Regions from separate parts of the Acetobacterium sp. MES1 genome, predicted to be linked through region 1. Evidence: predicted binding sites of a transcription regulator. Region 1 holds the regulator's gene; each other region holds the start of a gene.
The links. The regulator Rex, encoded in region 1, represses fermentation and respiration genes when NADH is low (regulators of the CRP and FNR family bind a similar motif). The targets are predictions, from matches to a motif close to ATTGTTAANNNNTTAACAAT.
Positions count from the first base shown of each region.

Region 1 (8,132 bases):
TGCCCAGGCTCAGGGTAAAAAAGCCCCATAATAACGGTCGTTTCATTGATTCTGGCTGAGTCGTCTATTCGTGCTCAGTACCGTTAATTTCATTGTCAATACCCCTTATCCCATGATATTATCTCAATTATACACTGATTACCGCTTTTTTAGTACGGGAAACCTGTTTTTTTTAAGATATTTTGTTATAATGTGACAATAGATTTAAGAAGACCAAATGAAAGAGGGGACCGCAAATGATTGATTTAACAACCAATGGTTTTTATGCATCTGATGAGGTCAAACTGACCTATTACGAAACCCCCTGCCCCGCAAAACCAAAGGGTATTGTTCAGATTGTTCATGGTATGGCTGAACATGCCCAACGCTATCATGAGTTAATGAATTTTTTATTTCACAATCACTACCTGGCAGTGACCCACGATCAAAGGGGCCATGGCCAAACCGGCAAAGACGCTGGTAACCTGGGCTTTTTTTCCAGTGGCAACGGTTGGGAGCGGGTTGTTTCCGATGTCAAAGAAATTTCTGGAGCGCTTAAAGAAGCCTATCCAGAACTGCCGCTGTTTATCACTGGTCATAGTATGGGGTCGGTGGTTACCCGCACAACCATCATTGATTATTCAGAATTATATGAAGGGGCAATCATCATCGGCACAACTGTCGGTATCAACAACTTAATGCGCAAAACCGCCAGCATCATTGCCCGCCGGGAGATCCGCAAAAATGGTGAAACCACCCCCTCCAAACTATTATCCAAGCTATCCTTTGGTAGCTATAATAAAAAGTTTAAACCCAACCGAACTGAATATGATTGGATCTCCCTGAGCAAATCCAACGTCGATGCCTATTTAAGCGATGATCTCTGTGGTTTTACCTGTAGTGCCGGGTTTTACCGGGATTTGTTTTATGGTCTTGATTACACCACCAAAACGTCGAATCTCAAAAAAATCCCCAGCGAATTTCCCTTGCTTTTTTTAGCTGGCCGGGATGACCCCGTTGGTGGCATGGGCAAAGAAGTAACGCAGCTAACCCAGCAGCTAAAAAAAATCGGTGTCGCAAACGTCGAGTCGATTCTCTATCCGCTGATGCGACATGAAATTCTAAACGAAGATAAACGAGAATTAGTCTATAGAGACATCCTGCGATTTTTAAATACGCATTCATTATCTAAATAAATAAGGAGAACCACCGATGACCCCAAAAATATATGTCTTCGGACACCGCAATCCGGACACCGATTCCATCTGCTCAGCCATTGCCTATGCTCATTTAAAGCAAACCCTGGGACATACTCTGGTCTTTCCCGCCCGGCTGGGCCCCGTTAATAAGGAGACCCAGTTTGTTCTCGATACTTTTGGCGTCAGCTTACCCGAACTGATCAAAGATGTCAAACCCCAGGTTTCAGACCTGGTGCTGACTGATTTTTCGATGGCCTATGAAAAAGACTCCGTTTCAAAAACCATGGGCCAGATTATTGATCATCCTGGCCGCTCCTTACCTGTAATCAGCGATGAAGAGCAGCTCATTGGGATGGTTTCCCTGTCCGATATTATTCCCGCCTACACCGATGCTTTTTCAAAATCGCTGCTGCGGGACAGCGAAACCCCACTGGATAACATCATTGATTTACTTGAAGCTCAGGTTTATGGCTCAATCAAATCCGAACTAGTGCGGGGCGATGTTTATACCATTACCGAAATCGAGGATGGTCAAACCTTAAGCAGTCGAGACATTTTAGTTACCGTTTCACAGGATATCTATCTCAACCGGGCCTTTGCCACTGGTGCCGGAATTATTATTGTTTCCAATGCATCTCCAGATATCGTTTTTGATATTCCCAAAAATTACCAGGGGGCCGTATTGATTGTCGCCTTTGGTCCCTTCGAAGTCATCCGGTTACTCTGTCAGGGAATTCCGATCAAAAAATATTACCAGAAACACCATCTGGAATATTTCATGACTTACGAAACCATCGATGATGTCAAAAAAAACATGCTAACCTCAGATCATGAGCGTTTCCCCGTGGTGGATGTCGACGGGAGGGTTCTTTCAACCATTTCCCGTAGCAACCTGATTGACTTTAGCCGGAAAAAAGTGATTCTGGTCGACCACAACGAACGCAACCAGTCGATCGTTGGCGTTGAAGAAGCTGAAATCATTGAAGTGATTGACCATCATCGGGTCGCTGAAATCCAAACTGCTACACCACTGTATCTGCGAATTGAACCAGTTGGCTGCACCGCCACCATTGTCGCCAAAATGTACCATGAGCATCAGGTTGCCATCCCCAAAGATATGGCCGGACTGATGCTCAGCGCAATCATCTCGGATACGCTGCTTTTTAATTCTCCCACCTGCACTGAAGAAGACCGGGTTATTGCCCTGGAATTAGGGAAAATTTTGAATCTCGATGTTAAGAGTTACGGCGAAAAAATGTTAGTGGCTGGCAGTAATTTAAAAGAAATGCACCCCTTTGAAATTATCTCCACCGATCGGAAGCTATTCACCATGGGAGCCTATAAAATTGGGGTTTCACAAATCAATACTGGAGATTTCCGGGGTATCTTTGACAAACTGGATGGGGTTCTGCAGGAAATGAATAAATTGTGTGCAGAAGAAAGCCTGGATCTGGCTATTTTAATGGTTACCGACATTATATTAGGGGGCTCCGAACTAATCATCGCCGGTGAAGCTAAAAATCTCGCCCAGCTGGCTTTTGGCTTTCAACCCGGTGAATTCAGCAAATACATGAATGGTGTTTTTTCCCGAAAAAAACAGATTGTGCCGCCGCTGATGAACGCCTCCTCTTTTTAAAACGAATCCAGATTTTGGTGAAAATGATGCAAAAAAATGAATCCAAAAAATATATCGGACTTCGACTGGTGATTATCTTTCTGGTCTCAGGTTTGCTATCGCTTTTATTGACTGGCTGCGTTGAAAAAGAACTGATCAATGATCCCGCAACTGGTTCAATTTTTTCGGCAGATATTTCTGGCGCCCTGATCGATGGTCAGTATTCCGCAAGCACAAAATATTATGACACTCGGGGCTATGGCCAACAATTGAACCTTTTAATAAAAAACGGCCTAATTACACGGGTAACCTTAAACGAAATCGACAAAAACAAGTCTGATCGCCTGTCTGTCGAGGGTTCTGACAAAACCTGGCCCAATCTGGCTGTGGCAAATTTAAGTGCTCTCTATCTCCGCCTTTATAGCGAATTGCTGATGTCGCAAAATCCTGATGAAACTGACGCTATATCCGGTGCGACACAAACATCCGAAAAATTTATCAGTTTGTCCAAGGCAATTCTGGATCTGGCCAGCAAAGGTGATCATGAACCAATAAAAATTGACACCCTCGATACTTATTCAATCACCAGCAACCCCGACCATGATGGCTATCAGGGATTTCTTCAGGCAACCTTTAACGGATCAACGCTGGTCTCTCTGAGTTACGATGAAATTATAACCGAAGACGGAAAATCAAAACGCAAATCAACTGATCCTCCTGCCAATACGGACTTTAATGCATTATTTGACACAATAACGAAGACTGCTCTTAGCAGTCAGTCTCTGGAAAGTCCATTTCCAGCCAATGAAGCATCTCCAGAAAAAGTCAAATACGGAGAATGTCTACGACTCTTAAGAGAAGCAAGAGCGCCTTTTTGATGCTTTATCCCTTTAAGATTTATTCCTTTAATTCAACCGTAAATCTTGACAAATGTTAAAGACGTGATATAATTACGCTATAGGCAGTGCATTTATGCCAACAATTCTAAACTGAAAGAAGGTGAAAAAATGGAAAACAATACTTTTGGCAGCCGATTAAAAGCGTTGCGGATTTCAAAACGATTAACACAGGAGAATTTTGCCAATCTTTTCTATCTAAATAAAAGCTCTATCTCCAAGTATGAAAAAGATAAAAACTTACCTGAAAACCAATTACTGATAAAAATTGCAGATTTCTTTGAAGTTTCTGTGGACTATTTATTATGTAGAACCGATCAGCCAAAGCTTTTACCAAGCAACCCGAAACCGATGACATGTGAAGAATTTTTGAAATCTTACGTTTTTTCCAACGAAGAAGTGGATTCTTTTTCTTCGTACTTCTCTTTCCCGGAAAGCTATAAGCAAGAGGTTCTGGATTTTATTAATTTTAAGAGCTCCAGTGGGAAGTAAATCAAAAACTACGAAAATCATGTTTAAATAACTTGTTATAAAACAAAAGAAACACAAAGAAAGTGTTTCTTTTTTAATTCACCGATATATCCGCAGTTGTGTTTTCTTTTTTGAGCAAAATATAAAGAGCCTGATTAAAGAAAATCAAACTCTTCCCATACTCTACAACTAATCTTTTACTCACCCAGCAGATAAGTTAACGTGAATAAACTATCTGTAATGTTAACATTCTCAACCACTACATCACTGGGAACATCCAAATCCAATGGGCTAAAATTGAGGATACCTTTCACACCCAGTTCTGTAATCTGGGTTGCAACTTTCTGACCGACTTCCCGGGGCACACACAAAATGGCGATGTCAATTTCATTCGCTTTGACAAATTCATCAAGTTCATCCATATGTTTTACTACTACACTGCCAACGACTGTACCTACAGTCAATGGATCAACATCGAAGACGCCTTTTAAAATCACACCTTCCCGCTTAAATCGTTCGTAGTTTGCGATGGCATGACCCATATTCCCGCCACCAATGATAATACAATTATATTCACTATCAAGACCCAAAATTTCCTTGATAGCCTCCTTTAATTCTCCCACATTATAGCCGTACCCCTGTTGTCCATACCCCCCGAAAGAATTCAAATCCTGTCTAATTTGAGAAGCTGTCAGGCCCATCAGACTTGCTAATTCCCGGGATGATATTTTTTCGATATCATTGAGTTGTAAATCACTTAAATATTGATAATATTTCGGTAACCGTTTTACGACGGTCATTGATACTTTTTTTGAGAAGCGATGCATGATTACTTCTCCTTTCTTTCGGATAGTCAACTAATTATATCAATATGAACCAATTACGTCAAATTATTCATTTTAATTTGCCGTTTTTTTTGATAGAATAGTAAAAGTGAACTCAAATAACTGAACAAAAACGAAAACAGGTGAAATAATGTTAATCAATATCGAAAATTTGCATTTTAGTTATGGCATTCATGAAATTTTTAATAATCTTAATCTATCCATTAATGAAAAAAAACAAATCGGTCTGGTCGGCCGCAATGGTACCGGAAAATCGACGCTGCTTAAGCTGATTACTGGCGAACTGATCCCTGATACCGGACGAATCAGCAAAAAAAACGGACTAACCATCAGCTATTTATCTCAGGAGTCCACAATTGCCGAGAACACAACCCTACTCGAAATGCTCACTGATGTATTTAAACCGCTGATTGACATGGAAAAGCGAATCAAACAAATTGGCGCTGCCATTGCCGACAGCACCGGGGCAGAGCAGGAAAAACTGATACTAGAGTTTGGGGAATTGCAAGAAAGTTTTGCCGAACAACACGGTTATGAATACCCCAGCCGAATTCGGGGTGTCATCAATGGCCTCGGTTTTAAGCCCGAAGATCAAACTAAAGCCTTCTCGATGCTTAGCGGCGGTGAAAAAACCCGTGCTACGTTGGGCCAGATCCTACTTCAGGAACCGGAACTGCTCTTATTGGATGAGCCCACCAACTACCTCGATATCGATGCCCTGCAGTGGTTGGAACAATATCTGAAGAATTACCCCGGTACTTTTGTCATCGTGTCCCATGACCGCTATTTTATCGATAAAGTCTGTACTTCAATTATCGAAGTATCCCAGAAAAACATCAAAGAATATCAAGGCAATTATACCCAGTATGCACTAAAAAAGCGACAGGATATGATGGAACAAAATCATCAGTATCAACAACAACTTAAAGAAATCAAACACCAGCAGGAAGTCATCGACCGGTTCCGGGCTTATAACTCCATCAAAAGCTCAAAACGGGCTTCAAGCCGGGAAAAAGCCCTCAGTAAGATTGAGTTGCTCGACAAGGTCGAAACTGCTCATAACAGCCATTTCAGCTTTGTCCCCCGGGTTAAAAGCGGCAATGACGTTTTGGCGGTGACAGGGATTAAAAAATCCTTTGGCGATCGTCTGCTTTTTCAGAATATGAATTTTGAAATTCATCGCGGTGATAAAATCGGCATCATTGGACCCAATGGTGCCGGAAAAACAACCCTTTTTCGCATTTTGCAGAAAAAGTTGGCCGCCGATGCCGGCGAAATCCGACTGGGTCAGAAGGTCCATATCGGTTATTTCGATCAGGAACATCAGGCTCTGAAGCAATTCTACAATGAAAATCTGCTGGAAGCCCTGTGGGATGTCGATTCGAAACTGACTGAAGGCGAATTGCGCAATATCCTGGCGGCCTTTTTATTTGTCGGCGATGAGGTCTTTAAACCGATTGGCACCCTATCTGGCGGTGAAAAGGCCCGGTTGCTGTTGGCCCGCTTGATGATTTCTCAGTCCAACTTCTTATTGATGGATGAGCCGACCAATCACATTGACATGGACACCAAAGAAATCCTTGAAAATGCCTTGAGCCAATATGAGGGCACCTTACTGTTTATCTCCCATGACCGGTATTTTTTAAATCGAATTTCAACCCAGATCTACCAGTTCTCAGCTGATGGGATGGAAATCCATCTGGGCAACTATGATGACTACTTAAAACAAAAGGCGGATGCTTCCGCCCGGGCAGCTGTTCTGGCCGAAGAGAATAAAACAATTGTAACCAAAACACAGCAGCGAACGGATCGCAAAAAGCAAAAAGAAGAAGAAGCCCGTATTCGGCTCTTGAAGAAGCAGGTTAAGGAAATTGAAGAAACCATACTAGTGACTGAACAGAAAATCGAATCCATTGAAACTGCCATGTGTGCTCCGGATTTCTATGATAACCTGGCTTTGGCAGCTGAGATCAATCTGTCCTATGAAGCACTCAAACAGCAATTATCTGAGTTAACGGATTCCTGGGAAGTCGCCTTACTGGCTCTGGAAACCGAGTAACAATCGTTTAATAAAGCAATAATATATTATTGGAGGAAGAAATGGAACTGACTAAAAATGAAAAAAAGGTATTAAATACCCTGTTTAAAGAAGTGAAAGGAACCACCCGCAACACCATGCTGGTTGCCCTTTATGCTGCCAAACCGATCGATGATGAATCTCCCGATGCCCAAGCCCTGATCACTTTAATCAATGGTCTCATTATCAAACTGGCAGAGCTGGAACAACCGGAGATGGAAGTCCTATTCGCCGGGATCCCCTACAATGTCGACTAAATGCTTCTAAAACCGCAATTAAAAAGGCAGCCTCGCGAGAGACTGCCTTTTTGGTTGCTTATATTAATTATTTTAGTTTATCTACTGATGCAGCCGGAGGCTTACATCATTGGCATTCCGCCCATGCCACCTGGCATTCCGCCCATACCGGCATCTTCGCTTGGAAGATCAGCAACCGCTACTTCAGTGGTTAAGAACATTGCCGAAACACTGGCGGCATTTTGAATCGCTGAACGGGTAACCTTGGTCGGGTCAATAATGCCCGCTTTGAACATATCAACAAATTCGCCTTTAGAAGCATCATAGCCAACGCCAACAGCTTTACCAGCCATTTGTGAAACAATAACCGATCCTTCAAGACCGGCATTTTCAGCAATTTGTCGCATTGGTTCTTCAATCGCCCGACGGATGATACCAGCACCAGTTTTTTCGTCGCCTTCAAGAGTTTCGATTAAGGCATCAACCTTTGGAATCGCATTAATATAAGCGGTACCACCACCGGACACAACGCCTTCTTCAACCGCTGCCCGAGTCGCATTTAAAGCATCTTCGATACGGTATTTGATTTCTTTCAGTTCAGTTTCGGTAGCTGCACCAACTTGGATAACTGCTACACCGCCGGATAATTTAGCCAAACGTTCCTGAAGTTTTTCTTTATCATATTCGGAAGAAGTTTCTGGAATCTGCGCTTTGATCTGACGGATTCGTTCTTCAACAGCCTCTTTATTTCCGCTACCTTCAACAATAATGGTATCTTCTTTGTCAACTTTTACCTGACGGGCACGGCCTAATT
Region 1 is NZ_MJUY01000003.1:16,125-24,256, forward strand. It holds gene BI182_RS00625 (DNA internalization-related competence protein ComEC/Rec2) at 1-46, opposite strand, end outside; gene BI182_RS00630 (alpha/beta fold hydrolase) at 237-1,175, shown strand; gene BI182_RS00635 (putative manganese-dependent inorganic diphosphatase) at 1,192-2,814, shown strand; gene BI182_RS00640 (FMN-binding protein) at 2,841-3,671, shown strand; gene BI182_RS00645 (helix-turn-helix domain-containing protein) at 3,801-4,181, shown strand; gene BI182_RS00650 (redox-sensing transcriptional repressor Rex) at 4,358-4,987, opposite strand; gene BI182_RS00655 (ABC-F family ATP-binding cassette domain-containing protein) at 5,136-7,064, shown strand; gene BI182_RS00660 (hypothetical protein) at 7,106-7,339, shown strand; gene groL (chaperonin GroEL) at 7,441-8,132, opposite strand, start outside.

Region 2 (8,132 bases), on a different contig from region 1:
CACTTAACAATTCCTGTTCGTCTGCAACGGTAAGAATCTCTCCCGGCATAAAATGATCCCGACGCCACTCCAGAAAATCACAGCCATTTGCCACCCCCACTTCAACATCAGCCAACAGTTCATTACGATTGGCGCTGATCAATGGAACACACGAGGTAAAAGTGTTTTTTTCGATTAATTTATATGTCTTTTGCCTATCCATAAAATTCTTCCTTCCAAATCTTTCGCTCATCGTAGCGAATACCATCCTGGTGACAGCAGATCGTTACTTGTGGTTTAAAAGCCCGATATTTTTGATCTCCACCGAAATGGTACCATCCGGATTATTTTTAAATTCGATAATGTCATTTCGCTTTAGCTGATCCGTAGGGATACTGATTTCAATACCGGTATCGGTAATGAACTTTTGCTTACTGAATATTTTCTTTTCGATATTTGACGTAACCGGAATCCTTTTATCATAAAGCCCCTTTTCTTCCAACGACGATCTGAAACGCTCCTGAATGGTCGAATCCCCATCAAAAACGACTTTAGCCAGATTATCGACATCAATTTCGTTTTCGGTTTCATAGTCGCCTGCCAACACCGTTTTAACTGCATTCAGCTTTTCATAATCACCGCCATATTCTCTGACAATCACTTCTTTGACAGTTTTATCAATAATGTCAAAAGCCTCCTTTTCGGAAATCGCCGGCTCACAAAAAATCAATTGGCTGGAAATATAATAAGCCTTCTCGTTATTGATCAGATATTGTTTTTCCTTTAGAAGCAGCTCATCGCTGGCCAGGTTGATAAGAATAAACTCATCCAGTTTCTGACTTTCCGTTGGCAGTACACAGGGCTGAACCAGAATATCATTTGTCAGACCATTGTCGGTATTGACGTAGTGGATGTATCCCTGTTTGTAATTAAATTTGAAAATTCCCAGATAGTTTTCATGTTCGATGTTAAAGTCCACAAAAACCAGATCGGCGGAGGGTATCTCTATATTTTCCAGCATATAGTCAAAAAACAACTGCGATATTTCAGAGCTAACTCGGATCAGCTCATGGGGATTATTCTTATAATCAATGATTCGCTCTTTAAAAGGACTCCCCACCCGAAACATGGTTCGTTTAATTTCCGGATCCTTTAGCGATCTTAACACATGTTTTTCGACATATTCTTTGATCAACACCGTCATATTTAAAAGCATGTCCGATAACACCGGGATACTTGCATTGGTATCCAAAACATGTAAAATTGCTTTGTTAATACTGATTTCTGGTTTCATTTCATTTTCCTATTCTTATTACGTTTGATCAGATGACATTCAACAAACTTTCGGGTAAATAAAAAACAGCCACGAATGACTGTTTAAGCACGTTTATGGTACGCCCAGAGGGGCTCGAACCCCCAACCTACTGGTTCGAAGCCAGGCACTCTATCCAATTGAGCTATGGGCGCACATAAGTAGATTAAAAAGAATGACTCGGACAATCGCCCAAATCGCTTCAAATTTATTAAATTTTGGAGCGGAAGACGGGATTTGAACCCGCGACCCTCGCCTTGGCAAGGCGATGCTCTACCACTGAGCCACTTCCGCTTATAATTGGTGCGGATGAAGGGACTTGAACCCCCACATCATTCGATACTAGATCCTAAGTCTAGCGCGTCTGCCAATTCCGCCACATCCGCTAAGCAATGCTGTCATCTGTAACGTGCTTGATTATAATAACAAAATACGTAGGCTTTGTCAACCCACTTTGAAACTTTTTTTATATTTTATATGCTGTCTTTAAATAATTCCATTATATTATTTTTTGAACCATAGATCAAAACCCGGTCTCACTGTTTAATTTCATCAGAAGAAATAACATGATCCATGATTATATTCCCCCGTTTGATTAACAAAACATTTAATTTATAGGTATGCCGAAAATTCATTTCCAATAAGGTTTTATCTCTGATCTCCGGGGGAATGCAGGTTACAAAAACCTCAGCGATGAGCTTATCGTGAAACATTTCCAGAATGCGAACATTATTACAAAATGCTCCCTTTGTTTTGTTTTTAGCCAGGCGCTCCACTAATTCATCAAATTTTCGGATGATCCATTTTGATCGGGTTATCACTAAAATTACCACAAGAAAAACCAGTGAATAAAGTATTGTCATCCAATTGATCTGATCCCCTGAAGAACGAATAAATAAATTGACTAAAAGCGAAACCCCGGAAACCGCAAACAGATAGCCAAACAGCATCATCACTCGAGCCAAATTACGCCTCGCCGCCGAATTAAGGATCAATTCGCTTTCTCTCGTGGTAAAGCCGCTGTTCGTCATACAGGATACCGCCTGAAAACGGGCCTTATCTTCCCGCAGACCGGTCAGACGAAAAAGCACGGTAAATATCTCCACCAGGATAAAATAGGCAATTATCAGGACAAAAAAACTAATCAGTGATACATTAAAACTCATACTACTCCTTTTTAAAGGCCACCGATCCGAATCATTTACCGGCATGACCTTCAGATTTATATTATGCCGCACGATCCCGATTAAATCAAGTCTCGTCTTTTTTTGATATGATTTTTTAACTCACTGGGGGTATTTAAATTGCAGAACATATCCCAGTCGGGACTGAACTCTCGCCCTTTTTTCTCATCAATATAATAGAGATTTTCATGCTCAAAGCATTTATAAATGCTCTTGCGCCCTGTTTCCAGGAAAGAAGCTACTTTAGGGCCAAGATCAGCACGATAGAACGCATTAAAGGGTTCGATCCACTCTTCAAAACGGGTAACGCAACCACCTACATCAGGATTGTTCTCAATCAGTCGCTTCATGTATACCACATAATCATGATTATAAACCGGCATGTCACAAGCTGTTACATAAAGATACTCAGATCGGGCATGCAAAAGACCGGTATAAATACCTACCAGGGATGCCGACACCTCCACAGCATCTGGATACACACCCCGAATCCCAGCAATTTCGGGCAGATCTTCTGGTTTTGATCCGGCAATAATAATATCTTCAAAATCTAAGGAAAGCTGTTTAACAATGCGATTGATGATATTTTCGCCATCAATCCGTAATTTTTTTTTGTCATATCCCATTCGTCGACTGAGGCCCCCCGACAAGATTACTGCTGTACCAAACTTCTTCAAATCCATCCTCCTTTAATCGAAAAAGGGTGCTTATGCGCACCCTTTTTGGTTTGTGACTATTTACTTACTAATATTGACTTTGACAACTTTAAATGGTGGAATTTTAGCTATTGGATCTAATTCTCCGCCGGTTAGATGATTAGCACCGCTGTTTCCATAATGGAATGGCATGAACAGATTCGTTTCCATAATTCCCTTATTGAAACGGGTTTTTGCAGAAACATTTCCTCTGGGCGACGTAACGGTAATGAAATCTCCCTCATTGATGTCATATTCTTTAGCTGTTTCGGGATTGATTTCGACAAATGGGTCACCAGCGATTTCCTCGATTCCTGGTGTCCGCATGGTCATGGTTCGGGTATGATAGTGCTGCAAAATACGACCGGTCATCAGAATCAGTGGGTATTTTTCATCAGCCTGATCTTCAGGTGGGATATAATCGGCAATCATAAAGGCCCCTAAACCGCGTGTGAATTTTTCAGCATGGAGGAATTTTGCCCCCTCTGAATCCTTACTCAGGCATGGCCATTGAATCCGATCGCCATTTCTGAGTCGTTCATGAGAAACCCCGGTGTAGCTGGGAGTTACAGAGGCAATCTCATCCATGATTTCTTCTGCACTGTTAAAGTCGAAGCCTTTGGCTCCCAGCTTCTGAGCAATTAAAGAAATAATTTCCCAGTCATTCTTAGCTTCTCCGGGAGCTTCTACCGCTTTTCGGAGTAACTGAATACGGCGTTCCGTATTGGTGAAGGTACCATCCTTTTCAGCATATACAAAGGCTGGCAGGACAACATCCGCATACTCTGTCGTTTCAGTTAAGAAGATGTCCTGGACTACAACAAAATTGGCTTTTTCAAGAGCATGTTTAACATGATTTGTGTCCGGATCAGAAACAACTGGATTCTCGCCCATGACGTATAAGAATTTTACGGTTCCGTCGCCGACCCCATTAATAATTTCAGTCAGTGTTTTGCCAGCATTTTGTGGCAGTTTGACATCCCAGGCTTTTTCGAATTTTTCCACCACTTCCGGGTTGGCGGTTTTCTGATAACCTGGCAAATCGCCTGGTAATGCGCCCATATCACAGGCTCCCTGAACATTATTCTGACCACGCAATGGATTAACACCGCATCCTTCACGGCCGATTTTTCCAGTCAGCATCGCCAGATTGGCGGTTGACATAACACCATCGGTACCGGTTTTATGCTGTGTGACACCCATGGAATAAAAGATTCCACCCTTGTCTTTGGTTGCATAGAGAAGTGCCGCTTTACGCATATCTTCAGGATCAACACCACAGATTTCAGCACATCCTTCAACAGTCAGCGTATCCATAAATTCTTTAAACGCTGCATAGCCTTCGGTTCGTTCATTGATAAAGTTTTTATCTTCCAGACCAGCGTCCAGAATGGCACGCATCATTCCATTAAGTAATGGGACATTGGTTCCCGGTTTAATCTGTAAATATACATCGGCGTATTTTGCCAGTTCGATTTTTCGTGGTTCGGCTACAATCAGAGCTGCCCCTTTTTGTTGTCGCTGTTTTATTTTAGCACCAATAACCGGATGAGTTTCGGTGGTATTGGAGCCGGTAACAAACATAACATCCATTAAATCCACTTCATCAATACTATTGGTCATCGCCCCACTACCAAATGATTTAGCCAGACCGGCAACAGTTGAAGCATGACAAAGTCGGGCACAATGATCAACGTTGTTGGTTTCACCAACAGTACGAATAAATTTCTGGAAAACATAATTATCCTCATTCGTACATCGGGCTGAAGACAGCCCCGCAACTGCCTGAGGACCTTCTGCTTTAGCTTCTTTTAGTTTCTCTGCTACTAAGTTTAAGGCTTCTTCCCAGCTTGCTTCTTCCAGAACACCGTTTTTGCGGATTAACGGCGTTGTTAAACGATCAGGGCTGCTGACAAAATCATAAGCAAAGCGTCCTTTGACACATAAAAGATTGTCATTAACATTTCCTTCTGTGCTATAAATGTCAGTAATCTTATTATCTATTATTTTTAAATTCAAGGTACAGCCTACTCCGCAATATGGACAAACAGTCTGAACTGTTTTGGCATAGGCAAAGGGTTTAAACTGTTTCGGTGCCAATGCACCAGTCGGACAGACTGCAATACAGTTACCACAGCTGACACATTCTGATTTCCCTCTGGGCGTTTCGAAAACCGGATTGATATTGGTTTCATAACCACGGTCACATTGGGCTAAAATATGGTTGCACTGAAGGTGTTCGCAAACTTTGATACATCGATTACAGAGTACACATTTATTGGGATCATAGGTATAAAACGGATTGGAATCATCGATGGGTTTTGTCATCACCCGTTCGGTACCGAAAGCCTTAACCGCATCATATTCAATGCAATTCGCATTGAATTCAACAAATTCGCAACAACCATATTTATAACATGTCATACAGTCAAAGGTATGATCTGACATGAGCATTTTTAATACAAATCGGCGCGCTTCTCTTACCTCCGGCGTATTGGTATTAACCACCATACCTTCCGCTACTGGAGTTGAGCAGGAAGTTTCAAGTCTTCTCGCTCCAACGACTTCAACAAGACACATACGACAGCTGCCTTCCGGTGTGAAGTCTTTAAAATTACATAATGTCGGAATGTCGATACCGATGGAACGTGCTGCTTTCAGTATTGTAGTTCCTGGTTCGACACTAACTTTTTGTCCATCAATTGTCAAATTAACCATAAATTTATTTCTCCCTTCTTTTAGGATTCCATTATATTCTATAACTTTTAATTTGTCATTGATGTTTTTTAGTTAAATGATTCTTTTCTCGGATGATTTAAGAAATACATACTTATCGTCTTAGTAAAATCACCAAGAATCCCTGTCGGATGGGATTTTGCAATGCTTTACAAAACGATATTCTGGATCTGAATTTATAATGATTGTATGTTTGTGATTTAACTAACAAAAATTAAATGCGAATAAAATACTACTTCGGAAAATAGCAACAATAACGAGTAATTTTCCGACGTTAAAAAATGACTGTCGATTAAACTACCACAAAATTTTTATAGCAATCTCAATTCTATCAGTTATTACTGATAATTTTTACAGGAATTTGTAATTCACTTCCAAATTTATATGAGTCAAGTTAGAACTATTTTAGAGAAAAATAAAAAAGTGCAAAATTGTTATACACAACTTTACACTTACGTTTTGACGATCATCTTATTGGAGCGGAAGACGGGATTCGAACCCGCGACCCCCGGCTTGGGAAGCCAGTGCTCTACCACTGAGCCACTTCCGCAACGCTTATATTATAACAACAAATCCATTCTTCTGCAAGTAATTATTTCATACAAATGATGTTTTTGTTGAATTTTATTAACAAAAAAGTAAAAAACCGCAAATCATGCGGTTAGCTTTTTTAATGGTGACCCATGGGCGACTTGAACGCCCGACACCCTGATTAAAAGTCAGATGCTCTACCAACTGAGCTAATGGGTCATGATGGTGGGAGAAGATGGATTCGAACCATCGTAGACGTCGTCAACGGATTTACAGTCCGCCCCCTTTAGCCACTCGGGCATTCTCCCATCCGAATTTTGACAAAAAAATGGAGCTGATGAACGGACTCGAACCGTTAACCTGCTGATTACAAATCAGCTGCTCTGCCAATTGAGCCACATCAGCTTAATAAAAAAGTATTGATACATTGAATTACTTACTGCTAATACACTACAGATAACTAAGTGATTCGCACCAAAATTTTGACTCGCTACTCTCGTCAATTTTGGGCTCTCTACTTATGCCAATTGAGCCACATCAGCTTAATGATAATTGTTTGACATACTATTATGTTTTGTAAATGGCGACCTGGAAGAGACTCGAACTCTCGACCTCCAGCGTGACAGGCTGGCATTCTAACCAACTGAACTACCAGGCCGCTTGGATGGATATTAAATTTGGTGACCCCTAGGAGACTCGAACTCCTGTTACCGCCGTGAAAGGGCGGTGTCTTAACCGCTTGACCAAGGGGCCTTGCTTAAAAGAGCGGATATGAAACGGTCTGCTTCACACCCGCTTTGTTCCTTAATGGCTCCCCAGGCTGGATTCGAACCAGCAACCTATCGGTTAACAGCCGAGTGCTCCACCGTTGAGCTACTGAGGATTATTTAAAATCCCGCAACGTCCTATCCTCCCAGGCAGTTGCCCACCAAGTACTTTCGGCGCTGGAAGACTTTACTTCTGTGTTCGGTATGGGAACAGGTGTGGCCCTTCCGCCATCGTCGCGAGATTAATTAACTATTTAATTATTATTGCATTTATCAATTGTCTTTTATGATCACGCAGTGATCATTCAAAACAGCACAGTGTATAAATTCTTGGATCAAGACCTCGGTCGATTAGTACTGGTCAGCTCCATATGTTGCCATACTTCCACATCCAGCCTATCTACCTGATCGTCTATCAGGGACCTTAACCTTTCGGTGAGATATCTTATCTTGAGGGGGGCTTCGTGCTTAGATGCCTTCAGCACTTATCCCTTCCAAACTTAGCTACCCAGCTATGCTCCTGGCGGAACAACTGGTGCACCAGTGGTTTGTCCGTTCCGGTCCTCTCGTACTAGGAACAGCTCCTCTCAAATATCTAACGCCCACGACGGATAGGGACCGAACTGTCTCACGACGTTCTGAACCCAGCTCGCGTGCCTCTTTAATGGGCGAACAGCCCAACCCTTGGGACCTGCTTCAGCCCCAGGATGAGACGAGCCGACATCGAGGTGCCAAACCTCCCCGTCGATGTGGACTCTTGGGGGAGATAAGCCTGTTATCCCCGAGGTAGCTTTTATCCGTTGAGCGATGGCCCTTCCACTCGGAACCACCGGATCACTAAGCCCGACTTTCGTCCCAAATTTAATATCCATCCAAGCGGCCTGGTAGTTCAGTTGGTTAGAATGCCAGCCTGTCACGCTGGAGGTCG
Region 2 is NZ_MJUY01000054.1:55-8,186, reverse strand. It holds gene aroD (type I 3-dehydroquinate dehydratase) at 1-202, opposite strand, end outside; gene BI182_RS14550 (nucleoid-associated protein) at 266-1,273, opposite strand; tRNA gene BI182_RS14545 (tRNA-Arg) at 1,370-1,446, opposite strand; tRNA gene BI182_RS14540 (tRNA-Gly) at 1,511-1,585, opposite strand; tRNA gene BI182_RS14535 (tRNA-Leu) at 1,593-1,677, opposite strand; gene BI182_RS14530 (hypothetical protein) at 1,828-2,457, opposite strand; gene BI182_RS14525 (molybdenum cofactor guanylyltransferase) at 2,538-3,152, opposite strand; gene fdhF (formate dehydrogenase subunit alpha) at 3,213-5,888, opposite strand; tRNA gene BI182_RS14515 (tRNA-Gly) at 6,382-6,456, opposite strand; tRNA gene BI182_RS14510 (tRNA-Lys) at 6,581-6,656, opposite strand; tRNA gene BI182_RS14505 (tRNA-Tyr) at 6,661-6,745, opposite strand; tRNA gene BI182_RS14500 (tRNA-Thr) at 6,767-6,842, opposite strand; tRNA gene BI182_RS14495 (tRNA-Asp) at 7,019-7,095, opposite strand; tRNA gene BI182_RS14490 (tRNA-Glu) at 7,116-7,190, opposite strand; tRNA gene BI182_RS14485 (tRNA-Asn) at 7,246-7,320, opposite strand; rRNA gene rrf (5S ribosomal RNA) at 7,330-7,446, opposite strand; partial or broken rRNA gene BI182_RS14475 (23S ribosomal RNA) at 7,536-8,132, opposite strand, start outside.
Region 2: fdhF (formate dehydrogenase subunit alpha) is a predicted target of Rex. The motif match lies at 6,099-6,118, and genes of this name have one in related genera.

Region 3 (8,132 bases), on a different contig from region 1:
TTTACGGATTTGTAAAAAGTTTTATCATATCGAAAAAAATAATCAAATTACCCTTTACAAACATTGTTAAATGTTATACAATGTAGGTGAGTGATACATTATACATAGTTGTTTGCTCCTGACTTTCATCTTAACTTGTGCGGCAAGTGGTGAATTGTGGTCGGGGGCTTTTTTTATGAGTATTTTCAAATACCTGTTTTATTGATTTATAAAGGTATTTCTAGAACTCAAGTACTGAATCTGCATAAAGGATATTATTTTTGATAATATCGCAGGCAACAATGGTTTCCATTAATCGTTTGTCGCAAGGATTAACGATAGCAGAACTGAATCCACATTGCATTGCCATAGCAACTGTAGCGCTATCTAATAATGGACGGATGTGTTTTGGTGCGCCATTCGATACGTTGCTTAGCCCACCAGTTGTCAAAAGTCCCATGTCTGAAATCATTTGAATTGCTTCTAATACATCAGGTTGTTTGTCCTGCATACCTTTAATAACTAAAAATAATGGGTCAAATAACATATCTGTAGGCTCCATACCATGTTCCATACCACGTTCTAATAATTCAGAACAATACATAATCCGTTCGTCATTATTGCTTGGAACACCTTCTTTAGAACAAAGAGCAATACACATAGCATCATTAGCTGCTGCTAAATCCAGGTAACCAATTCGGTCGCCAGCATCAGCTGAGTTTACGATTGGTTTTCCTTTTGATCGGTTATAAACCTTAATCCCAGCTTCGATTGCTTTCATATTGGCTGTATCTAAAGCGATTGGCACATTATCAAAGTTTTCTTGAAGTATTTTTACTCCCCACTGCATTAATTCTTCGCCGCCTTTTTCAGCAGGTCCGATATTTAAATCAAGATAATCTGCCCCAGCATCTAATTGTTCTTTTGCTCTTAAAAGAATTGGTTCTGGATTTCTATCTGCAAACGCTTGACGAATTGCTGGAGAAATACAGTGAATTCTTTCACCAATAACCATAAATTTTGACATATTGTTCCCCTTTCAAATTGAAAAAATGTTTAGGTGTGTCCGGGAATAACCCCGGACACAGATTGATATTATGCTTGCATATCTCTTAAGAACTTAGGTAATTGCATTGCTTCGTTTGGTCCAACGATTACTTCCCATTCAGGCAGTAATTCAGCTAAATCGCCTTGAAGTACAGCAACTTTACCTGGTAAGATTAACTTACGAGAGGTAGTTAAGCTGGCAACATCGGCTTCTTTAATGAAGTTAGCAATAACTGAAGAACCAAATTTACCAGCAGCCCAAGCAGTAAGAACTGAGTAACCGCCTGCATCTGGAATTGCCAGGTAAGCAGGAACTTTAGATCGTTCGATTTCGCCAGCAACTACAAAGTAAGATAAAGCGAAGTCAACTGTTACTAGCACTGGATCTTTACCTGTTGGTTTATTGAATTCATAAACCTTAGGTTCAACACGCATTGGTTTTTGAGGATCGGTAAAGATGTTTTGTCTTAAACCAAACAGTGGTAAAGCAGCGTTGAAGTCCATTTCGTCCATAACGATGATTGAACCATAACGAAGAACGAAAGCCGATGCCAAAGCAATTTGCAGGTTGGTATTAGCTGGTGCCAATTTATTTGCAAATACAACTGAAGGATATCCGAATGAACGATCATCTCCTTTGATTGCTGCTGTACGAATATTAACTGCATTTGCGTAAGCATCTTTAATTGTGGTTTCGCCTACATTTAAGACTAGGTTTTTATAACCCATTTTTTCAATTTCTTCAACTAAATCATGTAATGCTTCAATCGTATCCGCTGAAACACCAAGAACAGCTGCTGCTGCTTTTGCAACTTCAACCATAGCCGCTGCATTGTCTTTAGTTGCACCCATGATAATTGCGCCAGCACCTGCACCAGCAACCGCTGCTTTTGCTACTTCAGCATCAGTTGTAATGATCATTGGGATTTTGCCACATTCAGCTACTTTTTTAACGAGTGCTGTAAATTTAGCTGCATCAGCAACAAAACGAACTGCAACAACTTCTACAAACATCATTTCACTGATACGTTCATAGTTAACTTTCATTATTTTTGCACAAGCTGCATCAATTTCAGCATCGCTCATTGCATCTGATAATTCAACTGCAAACAAGTTTTTGTTAACTAATGTTTTTTCATGTCTGAATAAAACTGTTTCGCCACCTAGTGATTTTTCTGTATCACCAGCTCCAAATTTGATTGTTTTCATTGGTGGAGCTGTTGCTTCTGATAACAATGCTTTGGATTCTTCTGAAATATATGGACATTTTTCAATAGCAACAGCGCCTGTTGCTGCTTTCATTGAGAAAGCCATACATGTTGGGAAACCACACTCTTTACAGTTTGTTTTTGGTGTGAGTTTAAAGATATCTAAACCTTTTACTGCCATTTGTATTCGCCTTCCTTTCCTAACCTATGATTCCAGCAACTAAAGCTTTAATAGTTTTAGCTGATTCTGGATGTCTTACAACGATTGCGTTTGATCCGCTAACAACACAAGATGCTGCTGTCGAAACTTCCATACCAATCCCACGAGCTTCCTGATCGCCCCATTCTGGTGCATCTTCAACTGTTGTTACAGCTTCTTTAACGCCCCAGGCTTCGCCAGAAATATTTGTTATAATTGGCATTTGTAAACTTTCGTCGTTTTGACCAAGGCCAGCAAGGCGAATACGATCCATTGTTGAAGCAACATATTCAAAGCCGTAACCGGCTGCTGATGATCCAACATCCATTAAAATTTCTTTACTATTAACGCCTAATTGTGTTAATAAGATGTTTAATTGTTTTGCAAGGTTGATATCAACTGATGATTCCGCTGAAACTTTTTGACCATAAGCCATTCCACCAGCAGCACCGATTGTTTTGTAATTATCTTCTATTGCAGAGAATAAAACGACATTTTTTCCTTCAAGAGCTTTAGCTACTTCTTCTAATAACTTAGCATCTTTTTCTGCGTTTTTACATCCTTCTACAACTAAAGGTACGTTAATTGCAGCTTCTACTGCTACAGCTGTAGCAACACAGCTTTCAACTGATGCATCAGCGCCGTTTGGATCAGCACTTTCAAGTTTAATTAACAAGAAATCAGCACCTGATTTTTCTACTGCTGCTTTTGCTAAAGCTGCAGGGTTTTTCAAATCATCTCCGTAAAGTGCTTTGAAGCAATCTGCCCACTCATCGGTGGTATCTGAGATTGCGATTCCAACTGCGGTCTTGAATCCTTCAGTACCTAAAAATGGTAATGAGTTTTCTCCACCTATGCTGATAGCTGCATCTCCTACACCTAACTCGCATACGTTGATCTTGCCACTAAATTTTTGTTCTGCTTTTTTGTATGGCATTTTTTTGTTTCCTCCTAACCTGTTACCTTTTTTCAAAATATTTATTTCAAAGCATGACACTTTAAAACCAAATTAAAACCATTGCATATTCTACAGCTTTTTACCTGTATATATAAGTATACACAGATTGTACTATATTAGTTAAAAGTTTGTCAATTAATTTTCGGCATTTTTCTAAAATTTATCCTAATTTTTTTTAGAGTCTAAAGAGAAAGTAAAGGTTTTCAGTGAAATCATTAAAACATCCCCTAAAATTGCTAAATCTTTAATATTGAAGACATCTGTTAATTTTTTATCAAATAGGATTTGGGCCTCTGCTTCAAACTCATCATCCCCAAACCATAAAATCCAGATGATATCAACACCACTTGTCACTGTGAACTGCCAGGCAAGGTCACCCTTGCTGTAAGGCACAGCTTTTAACCAACTCATGTAACTTTTAAGTTGTTCTGGCATTTCATTGCCGATTTGTGCAAAAACTTGAAGACAGCGTTTATGGAAATTAGAATAGTAAATGGGGCCATCCGGAAACTCTTTAAAACTGATCCATTCATTGGTCGCTTCGTTTCCGTTGGCATTCATTAAATATCTGAGAATAAAAATTTTGACCGAATAATTATCAAAATCCTCGCCCCGGGCATTCACAACCATACCACTGGGGTAGTCAACAAAATAGGTTTCACCCAGGACGGTCATTTCAAACCGCCCACTTTCCGGTGTATAGGGACAAGACGAGTTTTTACTCATCTCACCGGGATCATAGTTTTTAAATAAATCACGGTTAATGACATAACTACTTTCCGAAAAATGGGGATCAATATTATGTATTTTTGTTTGCTTCATTATTTCTTACTAAGTTCTTTTAATGCCGGGATAAAAATATCACCCATCACTGCCATATCCTCGGCACTGAAAGCACTGGGGAAATTAGCATCAAATAGTATTTGTGCTTCTGGTGGGAATTCATCATCACCGATCCATAAAATTACGGTCATAAACATATTATTAATGACCTCAAAACGCCAGGACAGATCACCGATTTTTTGAGGTTCGGCGTCCAGAACTGCCATTGCTTTTTTCAAACCGTCGAGATTATAGTTGAAGGTGAAGGCAAAACGTTTAAGACAACGGCCTTCAAAGCAGGGATAATAAATATTCCCGCCGGAAACATCCCGGTAGGCAATGTTTTCACCGGTGGCCTTAATCCCTTTGGCATTGATCAGATAACGTAAAATCATGGTTTTCAGTTTATAATTATCAAAGTCCTGTCCGTTCATATCGGTCACATCACCCTGGGGATAGGCGACCTTATAAGGGGTTCCCATCAGCGTAGCCGTAAAGAAGCGCCCTTCTTCATCATAAGGACAGGTGCTGTTTTTGGCAACAGTCTGGGGATCCAGGTCTTTTAACAAGCTCTTGTAGTGTTCGTAGGGTATTTTATCTTTTCTTTTTTCTTCAATTGCGGTTTCATCCCGTAAGGTATTTTCCATTTAAAATCTCCTGTTTCAGTTTTCCAGAGACGGAAATAAATTCATGTTGGTATGCGGAATAAAGCAAGCTGAGATAAACTCATCCATATAGGTCGGGTGGACGCTCAATTCCATATAAGTCATATTTTGAGAGATCTCACGGATCTTATCTTTTCCTTCACTGAGGGTCAGAGCCAGATAACACCCCTGCATTGAGCTGTTGCCAATATAGAAGTATTTATCGACTGGTATATCTGGCAGCATTCCCAGAGCAATGGCATTGGTGATATCCAGATTGGTGCCGATGCCACCGGCAACATAAATGTTTTCCAGCACATCGATGGGCATATCCAAACTTTCCATTAAAATATAAATCGCCGAAAACACGGCTCCTTTGGCCTTGATAAAGCTGTCAATATCAATTTCAGTGATATAAATATCTTTAGAGCCATTATCCAGTTCCTTGGAATAAAGATAATACTGGCCAATTCCGTATTCGTCAAATTTGATCCGGGGATGGTTCAGATCCCGTTCCATTCGACCTTTGCCGTTGATAATGCCGGTTCGCTTCATTTCACAAATCAGGTCGATAATCCCCGATCCGCAAATTCCCACCGGACTGACATGGCCAATGGTATTATAAAAAGGCCTAAGATCTTCTTCATTGATGGTAACCTGTTCGATGGCACCAGGCACGGCCCGGGTACCACAGCTGATTTCGCCACCTTCAAAAGCCGGACCCGCCGAACAGGCACAGGTCATTAAGAAATCCTTGTTACCAAAGACAATTTCGCCATTTGTTCCCAGATCCACCAGCATCGTAAAGTCTTCGCGCATCCAGACTGGTACCGCAAAGACTCCGGCGGTAATATCGCCACCAACGTAGCTGGCCACCGATGGGGCCAGATATATTTTTCCTTCCGGATTAACATTGATACCCAACTCAGCACATTTCATTTCGGGAATGTCATTGATGGCTGGAATAAATGGCTCACGCCGTAAATAATCGGGATTTAATCCCAACAACAGGTGGTTCATGGTGGTATTACCAGCGGCACAGACCTCGTAGATGTCTTCTTTTTTAATCCCAACGGTTTTAACCATCTTTTCGATCAGGTTATTGATACTCTCATCGACGATGGCATGACGAAGGTTTTCCAATCCGCCGGGTTTTTCTGAATAAACAATCCGATTGATCACATCAGCCCCGTATTTAACCTGGGCATTGCCCATCGAAGCCTTTGTTAAAATCTCATTGGTATTCATATCCACCAGACAGGCTGATACAGAAGTTGTACCAATATCCAGGGCGATCCCGTACAGCACTGATTTTTCGCTATTGGCCGGTTTGACATCGAGAATTTCAGCTACTTCCCGACGTTTTAAATAGACGACTTCGATTAAAAAATCATTTTTCCTGAAGGCATCCGGCAGTTTTTTCATCACGTTCAAACTGATGGTAATATCTTCATAGCCTAAATTGTGTTTAAAATAAAGCTTCAGCCGATCTTCATCCGCACAATTGTCTTCAATAGTGGGGCATGGCAACTGAATAATTTCCGACCACAATCGGCTCTGATTAGTCATGCCTTCTTTGATCATTTTTTTTCGAACATACTTGATGTTTTCATTTTCATTGTTTGATAGATCGGTAATCTGCATTTCGTTTACAAAAGAAGATGCTAAATCTGGTACTTCCACCTCGATATCTTCAATGATCGTTGCATTACAGGAAAGAACGATCCCACTGGCCATTTCTTCCTCAGAAATATGTCTGGTTTTTTCGGTTTTAACCTGACCCGATACAATCTTCACCTTGCACTTACCGCAGGTCGCATTCCCGCTGCAGGGTGAGTCAATCATGACACCGGCTCTTCTGGCTGCTTCCAGTAAGTTTTCTCCATCGCTTGCAATTAAATCAACCGTTCTTTTTCCTTTAATATTAAATCGTACCTTTTTCATATAACAATCTCCCCTTTTCCGCAGTTTCCGTCTAAAAGGGCTGGATACCAGCCCCGTTTGTTATTTCAGATCTATTTTTTGCCGTTTTTGATAATTTCCAGTTTCTTGACAATATCTCTTAAGGCAACCTTGGCTGGTGAATCAGCAGGTAACTGAACCAGTGGTTTACCATAGGCATCATATTCAAAAACATTTTGATCCAATGGCACAACCCCAATCAGGTCAAGGCCCTGATTTTTGATTTCTTCGGCGGTTCCTTCGTTTAAAACGCCATCAGGCGCCCGGTTAACGATCAGCTTGATCACCGGTACTTTTAGTTTCAGTTCGGTAACCAGCTCTTTAATTCGGCCAACGGCCTGAATACCACGACGTGAACAGTCACTGACCAGAATCAGCATATCAATTTTACCAAGAGTTCCGCGACTTAGATGTTCCATCCCCGCTTCGTTATCGACGATGATATATTGATAATTTGTTGCCAGCATATCAATTTGCGTTTTCAGAATTCCGTTAACGTAACAGTAACAACCGGCTCCCTGGCTGCGACCCATAACCAGCAGGTCATAACCATTTCCTTCAGCAACTGCCTGATTTAAACGAAGTCTTAAAAAGTCTGTTTTCGTTACACCGGGAGGCAGTGGCACACCTTCCATTTCAGCCCGATTTACTTCTTCTTTGATCTCACCGATGGAAAGATCAACTTCTTCCCCCAGTACTTCGTTAAGGTTTGCATTGGCGTCCGCATCTACTGCTAAAATAGGACCCAGACCTTCTGCAACTAAATATTCAATAAGCATACCAGTAAGACTTGTTTTACCAACGCCACCTTTACCTGCAACTGCAATATTAAAAGCCATAATATTTTCCTCCATTATCGTTTCTCCGGTCAATTTTCTTTAAACAGTGTATGTTATTATCACTGATTTTTCAACAGGAAAAATTCGTATTTTGTCAACTTGTATATATATGTATCGACAGGGCTATCATATCATAATCATTCTGATTTTACAACATAACTTTATCACTTAAAGCACAAATTAAGGCCTTTGCAAAATATTTCTAAACAATTTTTGCAAAGGTTTACGAAACCATGATAAGACCTGCGTTTTTTTTGCATCAGATCTGACCTTCCATGATCTGAAATTCATTTAATTTCTCATTGCCATGGTCCTTCCTTTGTTTATTCTGATCGAAAAAAAGCCATATCCCCGGAGATTCGGGATATGGCCGTATTTTTTAGGCAATAAATTTGAGGACAAATTTTTATCAGTAGGTCACTTATTGAAAACAAATCCGTGTTCATTCATCGTGAGAGACTTCCACGGCAGCAG
Region 3 is NZ_MJUY01000022.1:21,848-29,979, forward strand. It holds gene acsE (carbon monoxide dehydrogenase/acetyl-CoA synthase methytransferase subunit) at 221-1,006, opposite strand; gene acsC (acetyl-CoA decarbonylase/synthase complex subunit gamma) at 1,075-2,415, opposite strand; gene acsD (acetyl-CoA decarbonylase/synthase complex subunit delta) at 2,435-3,370, opposite strand; gene BI182_RS07995 (DUF3786 domain-containing protein) at 3,557-4,213, opposite strand; gene BI182_RS08000 (DUF3786 domain-containing protein) at 4,213-4,860, opposite strand; gene acsV (corrinoid activation/regeneration protein AcsV) at 4,876-6,801, opposite strand; gene BI182_RS08010 (ATP-binding protein) at 6,873-7,658, opposite strand.
Region 3: acsD (acetyl-CoA decarbonylase/synthase complex subunit delta) is a predicted target of Rex. The motif match lies at 3,508-3,527, and genes of this name have one in related genera.